DNA from 2 places in the Delftia sp. WY8 genome. Region 2 is predicted to be linked to the other one. Evidence: predicted binding sites of a transcription regulator. Region 2 holds the regulator's gene; the other holds the start of a gene.
The links. Region 2 encodes HrcA, which represses chaperone genes, less so after heat shock. Its sites were predicted from a motif close to TTAGCACTCNNNNNNNNNGAGTGCTAA; they were not measured.
Positions count from the first base shown of each region.

Region 1 (4,208 bases), 280 kb from region 2:
CTCTATGCGCAACCAGGCGCGCTCATGGTCGGGATGGGATTCGCGCCAGTGCTGCAGGCGCTGCACCAGCATCTCGCGCGTGCCGGCGCTGTGATCATCGGACTGCAGCTCCACCAGCCATTCGGCGGCCTGCTCGCGCACCGCAAGAGGAATGGGCAGGCTCATGCGCCGTCGTCGTCCAGAAAGCAGACTTGCACCACGGCCCGCGCGATATGGCGGCGCACGGTGGGCACGGAAAGGCCCAGTTCAGCCGCGATGTCGGCCTGCCTCACGCCGTCGATCTGCGACAGCAAAAAGGCCTGGCGCACGGGCAGTGGGAGCAGGGCCAGCAGGCGGTCCACCTCGACCAGGGTCTGCAGCACGATGGCGCGGTGCTCGGGGGACGGGGCCACGGCCTCGGGCATGAGGGCCAGGGCGTCCAGATAGGCCTGCTCCACGCAGCGCTTGCGGTAGAGGTTGGCGGCCAGACCCTGGGCAATGGTCATCAGCAGGGCACGCGGTTCGCGAATGGCCTGGATCTCGGCGCCGCTACGGCCCAGCAGGCGCACATAGGTGTCCTGGGTCAGATCGGCCGCATCAAAGGCATTGCCCAGGCGCTTGCGCAGCCAGCCCAGCAGCCAGCCGTGGTGGTCGGAGTAGAGAGTGGCGACATCGGGAACAAGGGCGCGGTCGGCGGCGGGCATGGGAAAGCGGCACGAGTGAAGCAGGAGGAAAGGCACCGGGGCAATATGCAGCGGCAAACAAGAATGCTTCTTATTTTCATTGTATCCAAATCCTACATCGTCAGTGCACCAACCTGCGCACCAACGCCTGAGTGCGGACGCTCGGCGCGAGCACCATCGTGGGCTGATTCCACCTTCGTTGAAACCAGTCGGAGCGACGGCATTGAGTCGACCGGAATCAGCGGTGCAGCGCGAAATGGGGCCTTCGAGGCGAAGCACGGCGCACCGAAGAATCGACTGGCCACTTCCAAACGGTGAAGCGGTCGTCCGACAATGGAAGCCTTCAACGGCCGGTGTTGGTCGTCCCTGTCACTCTCGCTTTGCACAGTGAAGGGCGTAGATCAGCCTGAGGCCATCGTTAGAAAGTCTGCAGTTGCCAACTGCTCCGCAGCGATTGCTGCTGCTCACGGCCACCTCGTGACCTATCAGTTGCAGCCACATGGTGGTCATCCAAGCTTCAGGGCTGGCGGCATCGCCAGATGCTTCGCTCCTCATCCGCACCCGACCTGGTGAAGCTCCCCTTTAGGACTGGGCCGTCATCGTGCCACGAAGGCGGAGCTTTTCTCCCTCTGACCACAGAGGTCACCAGACGAGGCCTCGGTCTCGTTCGCGCCTGATCAAGGGCAGTCACTCTGCACGGCTGGCTGATCTTGGGTGCGCTCAGCACCACGGCCAGGGCGCCTTCGATGCGACGTTAGGTCACAGCCCGCAAGGCTGCATGGTGATTCAGCGACAGCCTTTCGTCGGAAGTTCTGTGTGCTCCTGCAAGCCGCGCTTCGCCGCTGGCCAGCGCGGGCGCGCCCCGAAAAAACTAAAGATCAGTGGCGGAAAGCTAATGTGTAGTGGCGTTCCGCACTCCGCGCCGGATGTGCCGTCTTGCGGCACATCCGGCCCTACCCCTTGAAACCTGGCCGAATTGCCTTATTATTAGCACTCGTTGGGTATGAGTGCTAACAATCCTCTGTCCCACATTGCTTCGAATGCCGGCCCGCCGGGCCGGCAAGTCTTTGTTTCAACTTTGTTGATGATTTAGGAGTTGGTATGAACCTGCGTCCCCTGCACGATCGCGTGATCGTCAAGCGCCTCGAAAACGAAACCAAGACGGCTTCGGGCATCGTGATCCCCGACAACGCCGCCGAGAAGCCCGACCAGGGCGAAGTGCTGGCAGTGGGTCCCGGCAAGAAGAACGACAAGGGTGAAGTGATCGCCCTGAACGTGAAGGTCGGCGACCGCGTTCTGTTCGGCAAGTACAGCGGCCAGACCGTCAAGGTCCATGGCGACGAACTGCTGGTGATGAAGGAAGACGACCTGTTCGCGGTCGTCGAAAAGTAATCCACGCGCTTCGAAACCGCACTTTCCAACTGAATCCGGAGAATTGAAATGGCAGCAAAAGACGTAGTTTTCGGCGGCGAAGCACGCGCTCGCATGGTTGAAGGCGTGAACATCCTGGCCAACGCGGTCAAGGTCACGCTGGGCCCCAAGGGCCGCAACGTGGTGCTGGAGCGCTCCTTCGGCGCCCCCACCGTGACCAAGGACGGCGTGTCGGTCGCCAAGGAAGTGGAACTCAAGGACAAGCTGCAGAACATGGGCGCCCAGCTCGTGAAGGAAGTGGCCTCCAAGACCAACGACATCGCCGGTGACGGCACGACCACCGCCACCGTGCTGGCACAGGCCATCGTCCGCGAAGGCATCAAGTACGTGGCCGCCGGCCTGAACCCCATGGACCTCAAGCGCGGCATCGACAAGGCTGTCGCCGCCCTGGTGGAAGAGCTGAAGAAGCAATCCAAGGCCACCACCACCTCCAAGGAAATCGCCCAGGTCGGCTCGATCTCCGCCAACTCCGACGAATCCGTGGGCAGCATCATTGCCGAAGCCATGGACAAGGTCGGCAAGGAAGGCGTGATCACCGTTGAAGAAGGCAAGTCGCTGGCCAACGAACTCGACGTCGTCGAGGGCATGCAGTTCGACCGCGGCTACCTGTCGCCCTACTTCATCAACAACCCCGAAAAGCAGGTTGCCCTGCTGGACAACCCCTTCGTGCTGCTGTTCGACAAGAAGATCAGCAACATCCGCGACCTGCTGCCCACGCTGGAAGCCGTGGCAAAGGCCGGCCGTCCCCTGCTGATCATTGCAGAAGATGTCGAAGGCGAAGCCCTGGCAACGCTGGTGGTCAACACCATCCGCGGCATCCTGAAGGTTGTGGCTGTCAAGGCTCCTGGCTTCGGCGACCGCCGCAAGGCCATGCTGGAAGACATCGCCATCCTGACGGGCGGCAAGGTCATCGCTGAAGAAGTGGGCCTGGCGCTGGACAAGGTGACCCTGGAAGACCTGGGCCAGGCAGTGCGCATCGAAATCGGCAAGGAAAACACCACCATCATCGACGGTGCTGGCCAAGCTGCTGAAATCGAAGCCCGCGTCAAGCAGATCCGCATCCAGATCGAAGAAGCCACCAGCGACTACGACCGCGAAAAGCTGCAAGAGCGCGTGGCCAAGCTGGCCGGCGGCGTGGCCGTGATCAAGGTCGGCGCCGCCACCGAAGTCGAGATGAAGGAAAAGAAGGCCCGCGTTGAAGACGCCCTGCACGCTACCCGCGCTGCTGTGGAAGAAGGCATCGTGGCCGGCGGCGGCGTGGCTCTGCTGCGTGCCAAGCAAGCCGTGGGCGAACTGAAGACCGGCGACGCCGAGCAGGACGCCGGCATCAAGCTGATCATGAAGGCCATCGAAGCGCCCCTGCGCGAAATCGTGGCCAACGCCGGTGGCGAGCCCTCGGTGGTGGTCAACGCCGTGCTGAACGGCTCGGGCAACTACGGCTTCAACGCCGCCAACGACACCTACGGCGACATGCTGGAAATGGGTATCCTGGACCCGACCAAGGTGACGCGTACGGCCCTGCAGAACGCCGCTTCCGTGGCATCGCTGCTGCTGACGACCGAAGCCATGATCGCCGAGTCCCCCAAGGCTGAAGGCGCCCCCGCCATGCCCGACATGGGCGGCATGGGTGGCATGGGCGGCATGGGCATGTAATTGCCCGCCGCAACCGGGCAGGCCTTGCGCCATACCCGGTTTGCCCCGCAAGGAAAAGGCCGCCCTCGGGCGGCCTTTTTCATTGCATGAACGCTGTTGCCGATGTCCTCAGGACACGGCCTGGCCCCAGGCCCGGCCCAGGCGCGCCACGGCCTCGGTGATCTGGGGCACGGTGGGCGCCGCATACGACAGGCGCATGCACAGGCCGGCCTGCTGCGCCGCCTCGGCCGGGAAGAAGGCCTTGCCTGGCACATAGAGCACGCCCTGCTCCACAGCGGCCGTGAACAGCGCCCGGGCCAGGGCCTCGGGCTCGCCCGCATGCCGTTGTGGCGGCAGCAGCTGCGCCCAGACGAACATGCCGCCCGCAGGCCGCACGAAGCGGATCTGCTCGCCCAGGGCCGACTGCATGCCCGAGCACAGCGCATCCATGCGCGCCGCGTACTCGGCGCAGGCCTGGGCCAG
Region 1 is NZ_CP049795.1:4,666,800-4,671,007, reverse strand. Features, by position in the region: gene G4D77_RS21475 (FecR domain-containing protein) at 1-165, opposite strand, end outside; gene G4D77_RS21470 (sigma-70 family RNA polymerase sigma factor) at 162-683, opposite strand; gene groES (co-chaperone GroES) at 1,764-2,054, shown strand; gene groL (chaperonin GroEL) at 2,103-3,746, shown strand; gene G4D77_RS21455 (aminotransferase-like domain-containing protein) at 3,855-4,208, opposite strand, start outside.
Region 1: the regulator HrcA is predicted to act here: its motif matches at 1,650-1,676, upstream of groES (co-chaperone GroES).

Region 2 (4,208 bases):
GCCAGCGCGCGCCCCATCTCCAGCGTGGAAATGCTGGCCCATGTGCTCAACGGCAGCCTGCAGGGCTCGCACGTACACCGCGCTTCGGCGGGGCTGGACCGTGCGCTCAACACCGCAGCCGTGCTGCTGGCCCTGCTGGCCCTGGCCTGGCTGGGCCCTTCGGGCGGCATGCTGGCCTGCGCGCTGCTGGCCCTGGCCTGCCTGTCGCTGGCCGGGCTGGCACCACGCATCTTGCAGGTGCAGACGGCCCCTGCCGCAGCCCTTCTGGGCCTGGCCCTGGCCTATCCGCTGTGGAGCTGGCTGCGCCTGCGCGCCGCCGCCCGCTTTCTGGCGCTGGAACTGCGAGACCTGCAGGGCCAGGGCCTGCCCACCGCGCTGCGCCTGGGCGGCGACCTGCTGGACCAGCGCATTGCCGCCGTCGAGCAGGCTTCGCGGCAACTGCGCGCCCTGCACCATTTCGTCAGCGAAAGCCTGCGCCAGTTGCCCTCGCCCACCTTTGTCTGCGACCGCCAGGGCCATGTGCTGCTGGCCAATGCCGCGGCCCATGCCTATGCGCGCAGCCTGGATCACGACCTGCGCGCTGGCGACTCCCTTCCCAGGCTGCTCGATGGCCTGCGGGCGCTGGACACGGCGCCCGGCCCGCAAGCCGGCAGCCCACTGCTCACGGCCAGGGCGCTTGCCGCCGGCGGCCTGCCGCTCAGCAGCGAGGGGCGCGACGGCCGCGGCCGCAGCCTGATGCTGCTGGTCCAGGCCTTCGAGGCTCCGCCCACCACGGGCTGGCTGATCACCCTGGTCGATATCAGCGATCTGCGCAGCGCCCAGGCCCAGCGCGACCAGGCCATGCAGTTCATCTCGCACGACATCCGGGCGCCCGTGGCATCCATCATCACCTTGCTGGAGATGCAGCGTGGTTCCGTACAAGCGCCCGACCTGGGCATGCTGCTCCCGCGCATCGAAGGCTATGCCCAGGCCTCCCTGCAGCTGGCCGACGATTTCGTGCACCTGGCTCGTGCCCAGCAGCAGGCGCTGCGCCAGCAGCAGCTGGACCTGGGCCTGGTGCTGGACCAGGCCGTGGAAAGCTGCTGGGCCCAGGCCAGCGCCGCCCATGTGCAGCTGGAATTCAGCCTGCCCGAGCAGGAATGCCCCGTGCTGGGCGACCCGGGCATGCTCCACCGCGCAGCCGTCAACCTGATCGGCAACGCCATCAAGTACGGAGCGCACGGGCAACCGGCAAGCGGCGCCACGGTGCAATGCCTGCTGCTGCAGGACGCCGGCCATTGCCGCATCGCCATCCGGGACCACGGACCCGGCATGGATGCGCAGGCCGTCGCCCGCCTGAGCCAGCCCTTCGAGCGCCTGGACCACCATCAGCACCTGGACGGCGCAGGCCTTGGGCTGGCCTTTGTCCGCACCGTGGCTGCCCGCCATGGCGGGCAGCTGCAGATAGAAAGCGCGCCAGGCCAGGGAAGCACCTTCAGCATCGTGCTGCCGAAGGCGCAGCAAGCCTGACCGGGGGTGTCATCCCGGCGGAGGGCCCGTGAAAACGAAAAAGCCCTGAAGTCTTTCAACTTCAGGGCTTTGCGTTTTTTGGTGCGGCTGGCAGGAATCGAACCCACGACCCCTTGGTTCGTAGCCAAGTACTCTATCCAGCTGAGCTACAGCCGCAACGCTTCGCATTGTAGCAGCGGGTTTTGGAGCTTCCAGGCAAAAGCGCCATATTTCTGCAAAAAACCTGGAAGTCGCATTCAATGGCAGCCATGCCAGCCGGCAGCGTCGCGCCCAGCAAAAAAGCCTGCCGCCCGGAAAGGCGGCAGGCTTTTTCATACCAATGAATGGTAGGGCCTCCCAGAGTCGAACTGGGCACCAACGGATTATGAGTCCGCTGCTCTAACCAAGCATGAGCTAAGGCCCCTGATTCACCAAGGCAGCGCGGATGCACGCCATGGCAAACAGCTATTGTAGATCCTAACCTGCGCGGCTCAGCGCTTGTGGCTCAGCGCGTTGCTGACCAGCTTGGAGGTGATGTCCACGATCTGGATCATGCGGTCGTAGTGCATGCGGGTGGGGCCGATCACGCCCAGCGTGCCCACCACCTTGCCGTCGAGCTCGTAGGGCGCGCTGACCACGGACAGCTCCTCGAAGGGCACGACCTGGCTTTCGCCCCCGATGTAGATGCGCACACCTTCAGCCTGGCTGGAGAAATCCAGCAGCCTGAGGATCTGGGTCTTTTGCTCGAACAGGTCGAAGGCGCGGCGCAGATTGCCCATGTCGCTGGAGAAATCGCTGACCGACAGCAGGTTGCGCTCGCCCGCGATGACCACGTCCTCCTGGGCACTGGTCATGGCCTCCGTGCCCACGTTGACGGCTGCCTGCATGAGGGTGGCCACCTCGCCGCGCAAAAGCTCGACCTCGCCCTTGAGGCGCTCGCGCACCTCTTCCATGGCCAGGCCTGCGTAGTGGCTGTTGAGAAAGTTCGATGCCTCGATCAGCTGAGAGGCCGAGTAATCCACGTCGGTGAAGATGACGCGGTTTTGCACGTCACCGTCGGGCGAGACGATGATGACCAGAAAGCGCCGCTCCGACAGTCGCACGAATTCGATGTGCTTGAACACCGAGGTACGGCGAGGCACCAGCACCACGCCCACGAACTGGGAAAGGCTGGACAGCAGATTGGCGGCGTTGGCTATGACTTTCTGCGGCTGCTCGGGCACGAGCTCGGGCGTCACGATATCTGCACGGTCCGCCGTGAGCATGGTGTCCACGAACAGCCGGTAGCCCCGGGCGGTCGGAATGCGGCCGGCCGAGGTGTGCGGACTGATGATCAACCCCAGGTCTTCGAGGTCAGCCATCACATTGCGTATCGTGGCAGGCGACAATTCAAGCCCCGACGCACGCGACAGGGTCCGCGAGCCCACAGGCTGGCCGTCAGCGATGTAACGCTCGATCAGCGCTTTGAGCAACAACTTGGCACGTTCGTCGAGCATGTGATGATTTTAATGATGTAATTTCCAGAAATGACGTCCACGTTTCGCCACGTTGCCTTGATCGGGAAGTACCACGCTCCCAGCGCAAGCGCCCCGTCCGAGAATGCCAGCAACGCGCTCGAGCGCATTGCGGACTTCCTCAGGCGCCAGGGCTGCGAAGTCGTGCTCGATACCCAATCGGCCCTGCACGCAGGGCTCACAGACTACCCCACCCTCGATGTCGATGGCCTGGGCAGGCATTGCGACCTGGGCCTGGTCGTCGGCGGCGACGGCACCATGCTCGGCGTGAGCCGGCACCTGGCGCAATACGGAACGCCCCTGATCGGGGTGAACCAGGGCCGCCTGGGCTTTGTCACCGACATCGCGCTGGAGGACTTCGAGGCCACGCTCACCCCCATGCTGCAGGGCGAGTACGAAGAAGACCTGCGTCCCCTGATGTGCGCCCGCGTGATCCGCGAGGGCGAATGCGTGTTCGAGGCCCTGGCCATGAACGACGTGGTGGTCAACCGCGGCGGCACCTCCGGCATGGTGGAGTTGCGCATCGAGGTCGGCGGCCGCTTTGTCTCCAACCAGCGCGCCGACGGCCTGATCGTGGCCACGCCCACGGGCTCCACGGCCTATGCCCTGTCCGCTGGCGGGCCGATGATGCATCCGTCCATCCCCGCCTGGGTCATGGCACCCATTGCGCCGCACAACCTGTCCAATCGCCCCATCGTGCTGTCCGATGCCAACGAGGTCACGATCGAAGTCGTGGCCGGGCGCGATGTCAGCGCCAATTTCGACATGCAGTCGCTGGCCTCGCTGCAGCACGGCGACCGCATCCTCGTGAGCCGCGCCCACCACAGCGTGCGCTTTCTGCACCCCAAGGGCTGGAACTACTTCGCCACGCTGCGCAAGAAACTGGGCTGGAACGAGGGAGGCGCCTGACCATGGCGCTCAAGCGCATCGTGCTGCGCGACTTCGTGATCGTGCAGGCCCTGGATCTGGACTGGCATGCGGGCTTCACCGTGCTGACCGGCGAGACCGGCGCCGGCAAATCCATCCTGATCGATGCATTGCAGCTGGCCCTGGGCGCCCGCGCCGACGCCGACGTGGTGCGCGAAGGCTGCCCCCAGGCCGATATCTGCGTGGAGTTCGACGGCTGCGCGCGGCTGCGCCCCTGGCTGGAGGCGGCAGGCCTGGCCTGCGAGGACAACAGCCTGCTGCTGCGGCGCACGGTGGACA
Region 2 is NZ_CP049795.1:4,949,470-4,953,677, reverse strand. Features, by position in the region: gene G4D77_RS22795 (CHASE2 domain-containing protein) at 1-1,509, shown strand, start outside; tRNA gene G4D77_RS22790 (tRNA-Arg) at 1,589-1,665, opposite strand; tRNA gene G4D77_RS22785 (tRNA-Ile) at 1,834-1,912, opposite strand; gene hrcA (heat-inducible transcriptional repressor HrcA) at 1,980-2,984, opposite strand; gene G4D77_RS22775 (NAD kinase) at 3,015-3,911, shown strand; gene recN (DNA repair protein RecN) at 3,914-4,208, shown strand, end outside.